Regions from separate parts of the Bacillus infantis NRRL B-14911 genome, predicted to be linked through region 2. Evidence: a T-box and tRNA genes for the amino acid it is inferred to sense, from the RefSeq annotation. Region 2 holds a T-box; the other holds one or more tRNA genes.
What was found. The T-box of region 2 lies ahead of ileS (isoleucine--tRNA ligase). A T-box ahead of a tRNA ligase gene usually reads a tRNA of that ligase, here a tRNA-Ile.
Positions count from the first base shown of each region.

Region 1: it has a tRNA-Ile gene. The T-box ahead of ileS (isoleucine--tRNA ligase) is inferred to sense a tRNA for this amino acid. The anticodon was not compared.

Region 1 is NC_022524.1:3,773,454-3,781,328, reverse strand. It holds rRNA gene N288_RS19120 (23S ribosomal RNA) at 1-218, shown strand, start outside; rRNA gene rrf (5S ribosomal RNA) at 338-454, shown strand; tRNA gene N288_RS19110 (tRNA-Val) at 463-538, shown strand; tRNA gene N288_RS19105 (tRNA-Thr) at 544-619, shown strand; tRNA gene N288_RS19100 (tRNA-Lys) at 629-704, shown strand; tRNA gene N288_RS19095 (tRNA-Leu) at 728-812, shown strand; tRNA gene N288_RS19090 (tRNA-Gly) at 822-896, shown strand; tRNA gene N288_RS19085 (tRNA-Leu) at 903-991, shown strand; tRNA gene N288_RS19080 (tRNA-Arg) at 1,011-1,087, shown strand; tRNA gene N288_RS19075 (tRNA-Pro) at 1,204-1,280, shown strand; tRNA gene N288_RS19070 (tRNA-Ala) at 1,296-1,371, shown strand; tRNA gene N288_RS19065 (tRNA-Met) at 1,399-1,475, shown strand; tRNA gene N288_RS19060 (tRNA-Ile) at 1,482-1,558, shown strand; tRNA gene N288_RS19055 (tRNA-Ser) at 1,573-1,665, shown strand; tRNA gene N288_RS19050 (tRNA-Met) at 1,692-1,765, shown strand; tRNA gene N288_RS19045 (tRNA-Asp) at 1,770-1,845, shown strand; tRNA gene N288_RS19040 (tRNA-Phe) at 2,010-2,085, shown strand; tRNA gene N288_RS19035 (tRNA-His) at 2,118-2,193, shown strand; tRNA gene N288_RS19030 (tRNA-Gly) at 2,201-2,274, shown strand; tRNA gene N288_RS19025 (tRNA-Ile) at 2,279-2,355, shown strand; tRNA gene N288_RS19020 (tRNA-Asn) at 2,357-2,431, shown strand; tRNA gene N288_RS19015 (tRNA-Ser) at 2,438-2,528, shown strand; tRNA gene N288_RS19010 (tRNA-Glu) at 2,532-2,603, shown strand; gene N288_RS19005 (hypothetical protein) at 2,678-2,875, opposite strand; gene glgB (1,4-alpha-glucan branching protein GlgB) at 3,067-5,013, shown strand; gene N288_RS18995 (glucose-1-phosphate adenylyltransferase) at 4,955-6,100, shown strand; gene N288_RS18990 (GlgC family sugar phosphate nucleotidyltransferase) at 6,126-7,154, shown strand; gene glgA (glycogen synthase GlgA) at 7,151-7,875, shown strand, end outside.
Region 2 is NC_022524.1:2,249,691-2,257,565, reverse strand. It holds gene N288_RS11255 (undecaprenyldiphospho-muramoylpentapeptide beta-N-acetylglucosaminyltransferase) at 1-105, shown strand, start outside; gene N288_RS11250 (S8 family peptidase) at 251-1,213, shown strand; gene N288_RS11245 (endonuclease I family protein) at 1,210-2,019, shown strand; gene N288_RS11240 (MGMT family protein) at 2,050-2,379, shown strand; T-box leader at 2,403-2,640, shown strand; gene ileS (isoleucine--tRNA ligase) at 2,697-5,762, shown strand; gene dacB (D-alanyl-D-alanine carboxypeptidase/D-alanyl-D-alanine endopeptidase) at 5,929-7,413, shown strand; gene N288_RS11225 (YpbS family protein) at 7,480-7,737, opposite strand.

The DNA.
Region 1 (7,875 bases), 1.5 Mb from region 2:
CTGGTGTACCAGTTGTCTTGCCAAAGGCATCGCTGGGTAGCTATGTGCGGAAGGGATAAGTGCTGAAAGCATCTAAGCATGAAGCCCCCCTCGAGATGAGATTTCCCATAGCGTCAAGCTAGTAAGATCCCTGAAAGATGATCAGGTTGATAGGTCTGAGGTGGAAGCGTGGTGACACGTGGAGCTGACAGATACTAATAGATCGAGGACTTAACCACATTTGATTGCTTTGTAATTCTTCTTCTGCATTATCTAGTTTTGAGGGAATAAAAATTTTAAAAAATCCCTTGCAAAACAAAAACAAGATGATATAATAATACTTGTCTTGAAAAAATAGTCTGGTGGCGATAGCGAGAAGGTCACACCCGTTCCCATACCGAACACGGAAGTTAAGCTTCTCAGCGCCGATGGTAGTTGGAGGTTCTCCTCCTGTGAGAGTAGGACGCTGCCGGGCTTTAATATGGAGGATTAGCTCAGCTGGGAGAGCATCTGCCTTACAAGCAGAGGGTCGGCGGTTCGATCCCGTCATCCTCCACCATAATTGCCGGTTTAGCTCAATTGGTAGAGCAACTGACTTGTAATCAGTAGGTTGGGGGTTCAAGTCCTCTAGCCGGCACCAGTTTCAAATGAGCCATTAGCTCAGTCGGTAGAGCATCTGACTTTTAATCAGAGGGTCGAAGGTTCGAGTCCTTCATGGCTCACCATTCAATCTCTAGTAATGAATTATGCGGGTGTGGCGGAATTGGCAGACGCACCAGACTTAGGATCTGGCGCCGCAAGGCGTGGGGGTTCGACTCCCTTCACCCGCACCAATTTTATATGCGGAAGTAGTTCAGTGGTAGAACATCACCTTGCCAAGGTGGGGGTCGCGGGTTCGAATCCCGTCTTCCGCTCCAGAGATTGCCGGGGTGGCGGAACTGGCAGACGCACAGGACTTAAAATCCTGCGGTAGGTGACTACCGTACCGGTTCGATTCCGGTCCTCGGCACCATTAATTTTATTTTAACTATGCGCCCGTAGCTCAATTGGATAGAGCGTCTGACTACGGATCAGAAGGTTATGGGTTCGACTCCTTTCGGGCGCGCCATACTATTTATGTAATGAAAGCCAGAATATAAGCCAACGAGTGAACACCTGACTGCTATTGCAGGATGATGTGAATAAGGAAGCACTGAAGAGATTCGACGCTTATCATTTACATGACGGGGAGTAGCTCAGCTTGGTAGAGCACTTGGTTTGGGACCAAGGGGTCGCAGGTTCGAATCCTGTCTTCCCGACCATTTTAAAATTAATATGGGGCCTTAGCTCAGCTGGGAGAGCGCCTGCTTTGCACGCAGGAGGTCAGCGGTTCGATCCCGCTAGGCTCCACCATATAACCTTATAAAAAATACTTGATTTGGCGGTGTAGCTCAGCTGGCTAGAGCGTACGGTTCATACCCGTGAGGTCGGGGGTTCGATCCCCTCCGCCGCTACCAAATTAAGGACCTTTAGCTCAGCTGGTTAGAGCAGACGGCTCATAACCGTCCGGTCGTAGGTTCGAGTCCTACAAGGTCCACCATTTACTTGAAATATGGAGGTATACCCAAGTCTGGCTGAAGGGATCGGTCTTGAAAACCGACAGGCGGGTAACACCGCGCGGGGGTTCGAATCCCTCTACCTCCTCCATTATATTTTTGAATGATTTTTATCGTCGCGGGGTGGAGCAGTCCGGTAGCTCGTCGGGCTCATAACCCGAAGGTCGCAGGTTCAAATCCTGCCCCCGCAATACTGGTCCCGTGGTGTAGCGGTTAACATGCCTGCCTGTCACGCAGGAGATCGCGGGTTCGATTCCCGTCGGGACCGCCATTTTCACTTGTACAATCCATATCCAGTATAGCTCAGCAGCTCAGTCGGTAGAGCAGTTTGATACCTTATCTGAAAAGCTTCTGCGGCAATCTGTAAGGAAGTCCGTGAGAATTGATGAACAAAGGACTTAAACCATACAAGGTTTAGGAAGTGAATTTTATTGTGGCTCAGTAGCTCAGTCGGTAGAGCAAAGGACTGAAAATCCTTGTGTCGGCGGTTCGATTCCGTCCTGAGCCACCATTTATTATTTTATCTAATAGCATTGAACAGTGGCGATTGTGGCGAAGTGGTTAACGCATCGGATTGTGGTTCCGACATTCGTGGGTTCGATTCCCATCAGTCGCCCCATAAAATTGCGGGTGTAGTTTAATGGTAAAACCTCAGCCTTCCAAGCTGATGTCGTGGGTTCGATTCCCATCACCCGCTCCAAAGTGGGCCTATAGCTCAGCTGGTTAGAGCGCACGCCTGATAAGCGTGAGGTCGATGGTTCGAGTCCATTTAGGCCCACCATTCCGCAGTAGCTCAGTGGTAGAGCATTCGGCTGTTAACCGAACGGTCGCAGGTTCGAGTCCTGCCTGCGGAGCCAATCTATGGGGAAGTACTCAAGTGGCTGAAGAGGCGCCCCTGCTAAGGGTGTAGGTCGGGCAACCGGCGCGAGGGTTCAAATCCCTCCTTCTCCGCCATAAGGCCCCTTGGTCAAGCGGTTAAGACACCGCCCTTTCACGGCGGTAACACGGGTTCGAATCCCGTAGGGGTCATACAAAAAAGCTGTCAGCATCATGCTGGCAGCTTTTTTGTATGCATTATTTTCTTTTAAGCATTTGCTTGATGCTTAATCTGGAAGCTCTTCATTGTTTTGCAGCCGGTTTCCCGGATTATTTAGATCTATATCCGAAACAACTCCTGTATAAGGCCCCCGGAACATATCTCCTGTCGCCAGGATTTTTCCATCTGCAGGACCGAACAGCGGCAGTTTTTCTTCAGCAGCCTCTCTCTCCCGCAGGAGAAATTCTTCTTCCTGATTTGCCATCTTCATTCCACCCTTCATAAAAACATATGCTTATTATAGGCAATTCCCGCTAGAACCATTTCTATTTTACAAAAATAATCGAATTATAAGAGAAAATATCGAAAAATTTAATTTATTTTTACAAGGTATTTTTACATTGAACACGAATATAAAAAAGAATGTCAATGAACTAAAATCTGTTGGAAAGAAGGATGGCTGTGAAAACGATGTTACCCACCGACTATCAGATGCATTTATTTCATGAAGGCACCCTTTTTGACAGCCACCGTCTTTTTGGTGCCCACGTAATATTTGAAGATGGCAAGACCCTAACCAGGTTCGCTGTATGGGCTCCTAACGCCAAGGAAGTCAGGGTTGTAGGGGACTTTAACAGCTGGAATGGGGATGATTTCAAATTACATAGAATGAATAATGAAGGGGTATGGCACATAGTAATTGAGAAGGATTTGGCAGGCTGCCTCTATAAGTATGAAATATTGACACAAGAAGGCACCAGGCTGCACAAAGCTGATCCATATGCCTTCTATTCAGAGAAAAGGCCAGGCACAGCTTCAGTTGTATGGCCGCTTGAAGGCTATAAATGGAATGACCAGTCATGGCTGAAAGGAAGGATGAAGAAAAATACCTTTGCAGAACCGGCAGTCATCTATGAAATGCATGCCGGAACGTGGAAACGGAATAATGGCAACAGTCTGCTGAATTACAGGGAGCTGGCGGATGAAATTGTGCCTTATGTCCTTGAACATGGTTTCACACATGTAGAATTGCTCCCTCTTGTCGAGCATCCGCTCGATGCCTCCTGGGGCTATCAGGGGACAGGGTATTTTTCTCCGACCAGCCGGTATGGGAAGCCGCAGGATTTCATGTATTTTGTCGATCAATGCCACCAGCATAACATCGGTGTCATCCTGGACTGGGTTCCCGGCCACTTTTGCAAAGATGCCCATGGACTCTATAAATTCGACGGAACCCATCTCTTTGAATATAAGAACGAGAAGGATAGGGAGAATTATGTATGGGGCACTTCAAACTTTGACCTGGGCCGAAATGAAGTGCAGAGCTTTTTAATCTCCAATGCATTATTCTGGCTGGAAACCTATCATATAGACGGGTTCAGAATGGATGCAGTTTCTAATATTATTTATTGGCCCAATTCCCATGAACAGCATCAGAATCCGTATGGAATTGAATTCCTCCGCAAGCTCAACAGCACTATCAGGCAATATGATCCCTCCATTTTTTTAGCAGCTGAAGATTCATCCAATCTCCCTCAGGTGACCTCTCCTGCCCATTATGGCGGCCTGGGCTTTCATTACAAATGGAATATGGGCTGGATGAATGACGTACTGGCATATATGGAAACCAGTCCAGAGGCGAGGTCTGGAAAGCATGGCAATATTACATTTTCACTCTTATACGCTTTCAAGGAAAACTTTATATTGCCTCTCTCCCATGATGAAGTTGTACATGGAAAGAAGTCTCTCCTCAATAAAATGCCTGGAGATTATTGGAGAAAGTTTGCCCAGTTCCGGCTGCTCCTGGGCTATATGATGGCACATCCAGGTAAGAAACTGCTGTTTATGGGCTTTGAAATCGCCCAATTTTCAGAATGGAAAGATTCAGAAGAGCTTGACTGGAATCTGCTGGATTATGAAATGCACCAGAAAGCAAACAGGTATACAAAGGATTTGATACGGCTTTACAGGAGGTCCAGGCCCCTATTTGAACTGGACCATGTCCAGGAAGGCTTTGAGTGGATTGATGCAGATAACCGGGAACAATCGATTTTCTCTTTCGTCCGCTTCAGTGCTGCCGAGGGTGAACACCTCATTGCAGTATGCAACTTTACAGCCGACCCGTATCGGAATTTCAGGATCGGAGTCCCGCATGCCGGAAGCTACAGGGAAATATTCAACAGCGATAAGGAAGAATATGGGGGATCCGGCTGGATCAACAAAAAAGTAGTCAAAACAGAAGAACTGGAATACCACGGCCGGCCTTATTCAATTCAAATGGCTATCCCGCCGTTTGGTATTACTATTCTGCGTCCTGTTAAACATAGAAAGGAGAGGAAAGGGAATGGCAAAGACAAAATGTGTGGCCATGCTGCTGGCAGGGGGAAAAGGATCAAGGCTTAACTCTCTGACTGAGAATCTTGCAAAGCCAGCTGTACCATTTGGAGGCAAATACAGGATCATTGATTTCACCTTGAGCAATTGCACAAATTCAGGGATTGATACAGTCGGGGTCCTGACCCAATATCAGCCTCTTGTACTTAATTCTTATATCGGCATAGGAAGCGCCTGGGATTTGGACAGAATGAACGGAGGGGTAACCGTTTTGCCGCCATATGCCGAATCTTCAGAGGTCAAGTGGTATACAGGCACGGCGAGCGCAATATTCCAAAATATAAACTATCTTAAACAGCATGAACCTGAGTATGTGCTCATCCTGTCAGGTGATCATATCTACAAAATGAATTATGACCTGATGCTTGATTATCACATTGAAAAGAACGCTGATGCTACCATTTCCGTCAAAGAAGTTCCCTGGGAGGAAGCCAGCCGCTTCGGAATCATGAATACGAACGATGATCTGAGCATTGCAGAGTTTGATGAGAAGCCGGAGAATCCGAGAAATAATATGGCTTCGATGGGAATTTATATATTTAAATGGGACGTACTTAAGGAGTATCTGGAACTGGACGATCTGGATAAGGACTCTTCACATGACTTCGGAAAGGATATTATTCCAAGGCTTCTGAATGACCGCAAAAGTCTCTATGCCTATCCTTTCAGCGGTTACTGGAAGGATGTGGGGACTGTGCAAAGTCTTTGGGAAGCCAATATGGACTTGCTGGATGACGATTGCCAGCTGGATCTGAATGACTATTCCTGGAGGATCTATTCTGTTAACCCCAACCATCCGCCGCAATATATCGCACCGATGGCGGAAGTGGATGAATCCATGATCAATGAAGGCTGTGTTATTGAGGGGGAAATTTATAAAACGGTCCTCTTTCAGGGAGTAGAGGTCAAAGCGGGTTCAATTATAAAAGAGTCGGTCATTATGCCGAATGCTGTCATCGGAAAAAATGTCTTTATTGAAAGAGCAATTGTTCCTTCTGATATGCACATACCGGACGGAACGGTTATCAGAGATGATGAAAATGAGGGTGAAATAATCCTTGTGACAGAGGAAATGATTAAGGAAATCCATTCATAGGAATATAAATCAGGAGGGGATATAGTTGAATAAGAGATTGCTGGGCGTTATAGATGCAACAACCTACCATGAAGGATTGGAAGAACTGATAGTCCACCGCTCTCTTGCGGCAGTGCCCTTTGCAGGCCGCTACCGGTTGATAGATTTTGTTCTCTCCAGCATGGTGAATTCAGGGATTGCCAGTGTGGCCATTTTCCCGAAATTTCAATACAGGTCACTGATGGACCATCTTGGATCAGGAAAGAACTGGGATTTGAACAGAAAGAGAGACGGCCTCTTTTTCTTTCCATCTCCGCTCCTTGATGGGCCTAGGCAGGGGGTAGGTTCCTTCAATCATTTTGCAGCCAACCTTGATTATTTCTACCGCAGCAATCAGGAATATTCTTTAATAGCAAATTGCTACACTGTTCTTAATATGGACTTTCGGCCGGCCCTTGAGAGGCATATCCAATCCGGATGTGACATTACGGAACTCAGGCATAACGGAAAATCCCTTGAAATGTATCTTGTGAAAACTTCCCAGCTGATCGAATTCATCGAAAACAGAAATGAAACAGGCTATTCCTGTATGAGCGATATAGCAGCCGACCTGAACCATGTTTATAAGGTCTGTGCGTACGAATATACAGGGCATGTTGCGAGGATCGACTCGATTGAAAGCTACTATCTGGCAAGCATGAGCATGCTTGAGCCCGAAACCTTCAACAAGCTGTTCCGTAAAGATCAGCCAGTTTATACGAAGGTAAAGGATGAGCCGCCTGCGAGGTACCTGAAAGGCGCAGGGGTGAAGAACAGCATGGTGGCAAACGGATGCCTTATAGAGGGAACGGTTGAAAACAGCATCATCTCCAGGGCTGTCAGGATTGGAAAAGGATCAGTTGTGAAAAATTGCATCATTATGCAAAAATGCCAGATCGGAGAAAACTGTATATTGGATTCAGTCATCATCGACAAAGATGTCAGAATTGAATCAGGGACTGTCATGGAAGGTTCTCCTGTGCAGCCAATCGTAATCCGGAAAGGAACTATACAAGGGGCGCTGATGAATTCATGAAAGTCTTATTCGCTGTATCTGAATGTGTGCCATTCGTTAAATCAGGGGGGCTTGCCGATGTGGCAGGCTCCTTGCCGAAAGAATTGAAAAAGCTGGGAACGGACGTAAGAATCATTCTGCCAAAGTATGGGAGCATACCGGAAACTTATAAGAAGAAAATGAAAAAGGTCAGGGAGTTCAGCGTTTCCGTGGGCTGGCGAAACCAGTACTGCGGAATCGAAGAGCTTGTCCATGACGGTGTCATTTTTTATTTTGTCGATAACGAGTATTATTTTTTACGTGACCAGCTTTACGGATATTTTGATGATGGAGAAAGATTTGCTTACTTCAGCAGGGCTGTCCTGGAAAGCATGAGAGAGCTTGATTTCTATCCTGATATTATTCATTGCCATGACTGGCATACAGGCATGGTCCCCTTCTTGCTGAGTGTCCAATACAGACACATAAAGGAATATGCTTCTATAAAAAGCGTATTTACCATTCATAATCTTCAGTTCCAGGGCATCATGCCAAAAGAGGCGCTAGGTGACTTATTTGGCCTTGAAGAGTTTTGTTTTAATGCAGAGCAGCTCGAATTTTATGGCTGCATCAATTTTATGAAGGCGGCCCTTACATCTGCCGATAAAATAACAACCGTCAGTCCTACCTATAAAGCTGAAATTCAGAATGAATATTATGGAGAGAAGCTTGATGGGCTGCTTAGGATGCGGGACGGTGACCT
Region 2 (7,875 bases):
AGTAAACACAGGGAAAGCATACTGAAACAGATGGAAGAATCAAGGATGAAGGATGCTTTATCCGTCATGGCTGGTAACATTAGGGACAAATTGCAGCAGAATTAGGCCTTCTGGGTCTTTGTTCGCTTTTTTGTTCGGTTCTAAAAAAGAAAATCAAGCCTATCTCCTTATCTGAATATTCCTTCGATTTTGGTATAATGGAGATACATCTTGTTTCTGCATCCTGAATTACTCTGAAGGAGGGAAAATAATGAAAGAATGTGTACGTGTGATCCCGTATCAGGTAATTGAACAATCAGAGGCGGTATCAGGCATTCCGGAAGGCATCGGATTGATACAGGCGCCAAAAATCTGGGAAGAAACAAGGGGAGAAGGCATTACAATCGCTGTACTCGATACAGGCTGCGACATCAGCCACCCTGATTTAAAGAATCAAATCATCGGCGGCAGGAATTTTACTGGCGATGATTCCGGAAATCCGGATATTTATAAAGACTATAACGGCCATGGCACCCATGTTGCGGGGACCATTGCAGCAGAAGGCAAAGAGCCCGGCATATCGGGCGTTGCGCCAGGTTCAAAGCTGCTCATTGTCAAAGTGCTTGATAGAAACGGCTCCGGCCAGTATGACTGGATTATTGAAGGAATCCGCTACGCTATCGACCAAAAAGCCGATATTATTTCCATGTCGCTCGGCGGCCAGAATGACATGCCTGAGCTTCATGAAGTTATAAAGGAAGCCGTACGGAACAACATCTCTGTTGTATGTGCAGCGGGTAATGAAGGAGACGGAAAAGAATCAACTGATGAGTTCGCCTATCCGGGCTGCTATAACGAAGTGATCAGTGTAGGTGCAATCGATTTGGACAGGAATTCTTCACAATTTACCAATTCACATAATGAAATCGACCTGGTTGCACCAGGGGAAGAAATACAATCAACCTATTTAAATGGGAAGTATGCCACTTTGAGCGGCACCTCCATGGCTGCCCCGCATGTATCCGGTGCGATGGCGCTTATTAAGAATGTGGCCAACAAAAACTTTGACCGGAATCTTTCCGAGGCAGAGCTTTTCGCCCAGCTCATCAGACGCACCGTTCCGCTTGGCAATTCAGCCAAGCTTGAAGGCAATGGCCTTGTTTATCTAACTTTGCTTGAACATCTTTCAGATATTTTCACATCTAAAGTTCTGCCGATGGTCTTAAAATCATGAACAGCCTGGCTGAACAGCTCGCTGCTGAACAGGAGGCGGCACTGGCAAACCTGCAGACTCAAAGTGCGGAGCGGATCTACTATGATGAAGCTGCTGACCTTGAGAAATGCAAAGCCTATTATGCTTCAATCGACTTTGAGGCAGCGGAGGCCAAAGAAGATCTTCAGAAGCTTGTGGAGAAAACCCACAAGACCATTCTGAAATATTCCCCTCATCTCTATTTATATCCCTGGGTGGACCTGCAGGAGAACTTTGCTCTCAAAAGCCTTTATTCAGGCAGCAGCATGGATCCGGCTGAAAGCATTAAACATGATGCGGAGATCTTGCTGGAGCGGAACCGGACTGGAGACACGCGGACAAAGCTGAATTGCGAGCATGTAGTTCCGCAGTCCTGGTTCAGTGAACAGCAGCCGATGAAGGGGGACCTCCATCATTTGTTCGCCTGTGAGCCCGCCTGCAATAGCATGAGGAGCAATTTTCCTTATGAAGACTTCCCCTCTTATAAGCCGGAAGCTTCTGCTTTCGGTATAAGAGGCGGCTGCGGCATGGCTGAAGAAGGGAAGTTTGAGCCGGAATACGGCAAAGGAATTGCAGCCCGGGCATGCTTTTACTTTTTCCTGAGGTATAAGAATTTTAAGCCTGCAGAACACGGAATCAGCTGCAGTCTCCTTCAAAAATGGCATCTTGAATTTCCTGTATCACTTTATGAAAAGCACAGGAATGCCGCAATTGAGGAGCTGCAGGGCAATCGCAATCCATTCATTGATTTTCCGGCACTTGCAGGGAAAATGACTGATTCAAATTAATAAAATTCCGGAGATACTGTTTTTAGCCTTATGCAGCCTTTTACACAAAGAACGATAAAAATCATTAAAGAAATACCTGCCGGAAAGGTGATGACATACGGCCAGATAGCAGCCCTTGCCGGAAGCCCACGCGAAGCCAGGCAGGTCGTCAGGATTCTTCATTCCCTGAGCAGGCAGGAGAAGCTTCCATGGCACAGAGTCATCAGCAAAATGGGCGAAATCAGCATGAAAGATCCTATGCTCCGGGAGGAACAGAGATTTCTCCTTGAAGCGGAGGGCATCACTGTAGACGTCAAAGGAATAATCAGGCTTGAAAATTTTCTGCATGAGCCAAAAAAAGGGCTGGATAATAATACCTGATTTTGATATGATAATAAAAATTCTTAAATTCTATGACGAGAACAAGTAGGAAAGGGAAAGTTCCTTCAGCGAGCTGGGTATGGTGAGAGCCAGCGGAAACGATCTTTCTGAAACATCATCTCTGAGATGCAGGGCTGAAATCCAGTAAGTCCTGACGGGTGTCCGCCGTTAAAAGGAACGCGTATGATGGTACGTTGATGAGCGCTATTGTTTATGCAATAGAATTTGGGTGGTAACGCGGGTATAACACTCGTCCCTTATACAGGGGCGGGTGTTTTTTATTTCCCTAAAAATTAAAAAGAAAGGCAGGTACTGAAATGGAAAGCACTCAGGCAAGAGAATACAGAATCAGAGAGTATTGGAGGCAAGGAAATATTTTTGCCAAATCCGTTTCCAATCGTGCAGGCAGGACTCCTTTCGTTTTTTATGAAGGGCCTCCGACCGCCAATGGGCTGCCCCACGCCGGCCATGCTCTTGGGAGAACATACAAGGATCTGACAGCCCGCTACTGGACGATGAAAGGGAGGCAGGTAATCAGGAAAGCCGGCTGGGATACACATGGGCTTCCGGTTGAGCTGGGAGTGGAAAAAGCATTGGGCATATCAGGAAAGAAGGAAATCGAGGATTATGGTGTAGGTGCTTTTATAGAAAAATGCCGGGAAAGTGTATTCCAATATGAAAAACAGTGGAGGGAATTCACAGAGCAGCTAGGCTACTGGACGGATATGGATGACCCTTATATGACATTAAGCAATGAATATATCGAGTCGGTATGGCATATCCTTGGGACAATCCACGAAAAGGGGCTGCTTTACAAGGGCCACCGGGTATCTCCCTACTGTCCAAGCTGCCAGACTTCCTTGAGTTCCCATGAAACTGCGCAGGGCTACAAGGATGTAAAAGATTTAAGCGCCACTGTCACCTTCAGGCTGAAAGGAAGGGAAAATGAATATATCCTAGGCTGGACCACAACGCCATGGACACTTCCGGCCAATGTGGCACTGGCTGTCCATCCCCAGGTCCGTTATGCAAGAGTAAAGAATGGAGACAAAATCTTTATTCTGGCTGAAAACAGGGTGGCAGACCTTTTTCGCAGCTTTGATGAAATCCTTGAAACGATTGAAGGCAAAGAGATCACGGGAATGGAATATGAGCCTCCCTTTCAAGTTGATGGGCTGGAAGGTGCGCACAGAGTCATTGCAGCTGAATTTGTTACTGAAAACAGCGGCACTGGTATCGTCCATCTTGCTCCCGCTTACGGAGAAGACGATTACCGGGCCATAAAGGAAAGGGGGCTTCCTTTTATCAATATCGTTGATTCCAAAGGCTGTTATACTGATGAATTTCCGCCGCTTGCAGGGAAGTTCGTCAAAGACTGTGATGTTGATATCTTAAAAATGCTGGGAAGCATGGACCTGTTATTCCACAAAGAAAAGTATGAACACAGCTATCCATTTTGCTGGCGGTGCGACTCTCCGCTCCTTTATTACGCAGCTGACAGCTGGTTCATCAAAACCTCTTCCCTGAAAGAGAAATTTCTTGAGCTCAACAGCCAGGCAGAATGGCATCCAAGCCACATGAAGAATGGCCGTTTCGGCAACTTCCTTGAAGGGCTGGTGGATTGGAATATCAGCCGGAGCCGCTATTGGGGCACGCCTCTCAATGTTTGGGTCTGTGAAAATTGCGGGGCAGAGAAAGCCCCAAAAAGCTTTCAGGAGCTGCAGGAGCTTTCAGAAGCAAATGGAAAGCTCACTGATTATCATAAGCCTTATGTCGATGCAGTGAAAATCCCTTGCCAGGACTGTGATGGTTACATGGCCAGGACACCGGAGGTCATCGATGTCTGGTTTGACTCAGGAAGCATGCCATATGCCCAGCTTCATTACCCTTTTGAACATAAAGAGGAATTTTCAAGGCTATTTCCTGCAGATGCAGTTATAGAGGGTGTGGATCAGACCAGGGGCTGGTTTTACTCATTGCTCGCGGTTTCAGTCTTATATAAGGGGCAATTGCCTTATAAAAATGTCCTCGCCCTTGAGCATGTCCTTGATGAAAATGGACAGAAAATGTCTAAGAGCAAAGGAAATGCCCTTGATCCTGCAAAGCTGATCACTGAATTTGGAGCAGATGCTTTAAGATGGGCGCTGGTGGAAGACAGCAGTCCATGGAAGCCCAAGAAGTTTTCCGGAAAAAATGCGGCAGAGGCAAAATCAAAGCTGGTCGACTCGCTAGCAAGCATTCACCATTTTTACAGCCTCTACAGTACAATCGATCATTTTGAGCCAGATAGCTCTCAAACTTCCGGCAACATCATGGACCGGTGGATTCTTTCGCGGCTGCACAGTGTCATTGAAACGGTAAACAAGGAGATGGGCAGCTACCAGGCTACAAATGCCGCCAGGGCAGCAGGCACGCTGATCGAAGAGGTCAGCAACTGGTATATCAGGAGAAACAGGGAAAGGTTCTGGGCGAAGGGCATGGAAGACGACAAAATTTCTGCATTCCAGACACTGTATACACTATTGGACAATATCTCCCGCATGCTGGCACCATTCGTGCCTTTCATAGCTGAAAGCGTCTATTTAGACCTGACAGGCAGAAGCGTCCACCTTGAAGACTACCCGGAGGCTGAAACCGCCTTGATTGACAGGGAGCTGGAGGACAATATGGTTGAAGTCATGGATCTGGTTGAGCTGGGCAGAAGCATCCGGCATTCAAAGCAGCTGAAAACAAAGCAGCCGCTGGCCGAAATGCTTGTGCAATGCAGCAAAGAAAAGGAAGAGAAATTAAAAGCTTTCAGCAGGATCCTCAAGGAAGAACTGAATGTAAAAGATATCTCATGGGCTGAAAGCTTGCAGGATAAATACTTCTGCCGGCTGAAGCTGAACTTCAAAGCAGCAGGAAAGAAGTACGGAAAGAATGCCAATCTCGTTCATCAGTCGCTGCAGCAGCTCTCTGAAACAGATATCCGCCAGCTGCTGGAAACAGGAAGCCTCGTTCTGCAGGCTGGCAATGAACTGCTGAAGGTCGAAAATAGTGATACAACGGTGGAAAAGCTCCCAAAGAAAGGCTACGCGGAAAGCAGCGGACGAAATATGACAGTTCTTTTGAAAACAGAGTTGACTGAGGAATTGAAGAGGGAAGGCTATGTAAGGGACTTTATCAGAGGAATACAGGATTTAAGGAAAAAGCTGGAGCTTCCTATCGACAAAAGAGTTAACCTGCATATCGATACAACCTCTGAAGCAGAAGGAATACTGCGCGGGTTTGAGGATCTTTTATACGCCAATATCGTTCTTGAAGGGATTGCTTTCAAGCCTCTGCAAGCTCCGATGCTGAAGGGCAGGCTTGGGGGGGAACTGATAGCTGTCTCATTGACATAACCACTGGCTGGCCGGCACCTTTCAAAAACACTACTTTTTCCTCACAATGAAAATAAAGGAAAAGCAGCATTCAAAGCGAAGTAACTGTTAATACTTTAAATCTGGCAAAGCTTAACTTCTGGTTTTGGATCTGAATTTAATTTTTGCCACAGGAAGGTGCTGCTGCTTGTTGAGAAAGTGGAAAATTGTCATCCTTATAACAGCTTTATTATTCATTTCAGCCTCTCCATACGCTTATGAACTATCCCGCCAGGCTTCGGCGTTTGAAGAAGGAGGACTGACCCGAGACCTGAATCAGCTTCTGAATAATGGTCCTATCCTCTCTGGAGCGCTTGCGGGAGTAAGCATCAGAAATGCAGAGACCGGCGAACTGCTGTATGACCATATCGGCGGGATCCGTCTTAGGCCGGCCTCTAATATGAAGCTGCTCACATCCGCCGCTTCTCTTCAGGTTCTTGGCGAAGAATACCGGTTTACTACTGAGGTACTGACAGATGGACTGCACAAAAAAGGCAATCTTCATGGAAATCTATATTTGAAAGGCAAAGGCGATCCGACCCTATTAAAAAGCGACTTTGACAAGATGGCAGCCGGGTTAAAGCAAAAGGGCATTAAAACGATTCATGGCAGCCTGATTGCTGATGACAGCTGGTATGATGACATAAGGCTATCAAAGGATCTGCCCTGGAGCGACGAGTCCTACTATTACGGCGGCCAGGTATCAGCACTGACAGCGTCGCCAAATGAAGATTATGATGCAGGCACGGTCATTGTAGAGGTGAATCCGGGGAAATCTGCAGGAGAACTACCGGCAGTCACTCTGACCCCTGAAACAGGCTATGTAAAAATCATCAACGAGGCAGCGACCGTCCCGGCTGACGGCAAAAAGGACATTACCATTGAACGGGACCATGGCACGAACACGATCCGCATTACCGGGACAATACCTGAAAAGGCAAGCAGGTCCAGGGAATGGATTGCCGTGTGGGAGCCGGCCGGATATGCGCTTGATCTGTTCAGCCAGTCATTGAAGGAACATGAGATACGCGTAACCGGAAAATTGGAGCTGGGGAAAGCCCCTGAGAAAAGCTCTCTGCTTCTGGCACATCAATCCATTGCATTGAAGGACTTGCTGATACCTTTTATGAAACTCAGCAACAACAGCCATGCAGAAGTACTGGTCAAGGAAATGGGCAAAAAGGTGAAGAATGAAGGAAGCTGGGAAAAAGGCCTTGAAGTTGTCTCAGAACAGCTTGCCAGCTGGGGAGTCAATAAAGACACCCTGATCCTCCGTGACGGGTCGGGCATATCACATGTCAGCCTTATTCCGCCTAATGAGTTGTCACAGCTGTTATACGGCGTACAGTCTGAGAAATGGTACCCCTCATTTGAGAGATCACTCCCATTGGCAGGAGCCCAGGACAGATTAATTGGCGGCACACTACGCAACAGAATGAAGAACTCGGCAGCAGAAGGAAAGATTAAAGCCAAGACAGGTTCCATATCCACCGTAAGCTCCCTTTCCGGATATGCAGAAACCAAAAGCGGTGAAAAGCTCATTTTCAGCATTGTCCTCAATAATCTGAAGGATGACAGCAAGGCAAAAATTATAGAAGATAAGATTGCAATCCTTCTGGCAGAACAGCCGTAACGCCAAGAAGCAGGCAGATTCTTTTCAATAGGGAGTCTGCCTGCTTCTTTTTTTAATAATAACGGTTTATTTCGTACGCCCTGCATATTCCTCAACCATTTCAGCGGTCACAAGCTTCCTGGAAGGAACAATTCCCTGTCTGGCAAGCTGGTTGATTTCCTCTGTCACTTCATTGATTTTTTCTGTAGAAAAAGCTTTTCCTGCTTTAGACAGAGATAATGCTTCTTCAATAAACGCTTCTCTTTTTGCGTCAAGCTCAAGAAAGCGGGTGATCCTTGTGTTTAATTTCTTGGCATGTTCGGTTAAAGCATGGTGCACACTCATCGTTTCACTCCTCATTCAAAAGGCTAATATTATATTATCAACTAACCTCCATTTCGTTAAGAAAAACTTTTCTGTGTTAAAGTTCTAAGGAGAACTTTAAAGGATAGGGTGCTGGCCAATACATGATAATATAATATA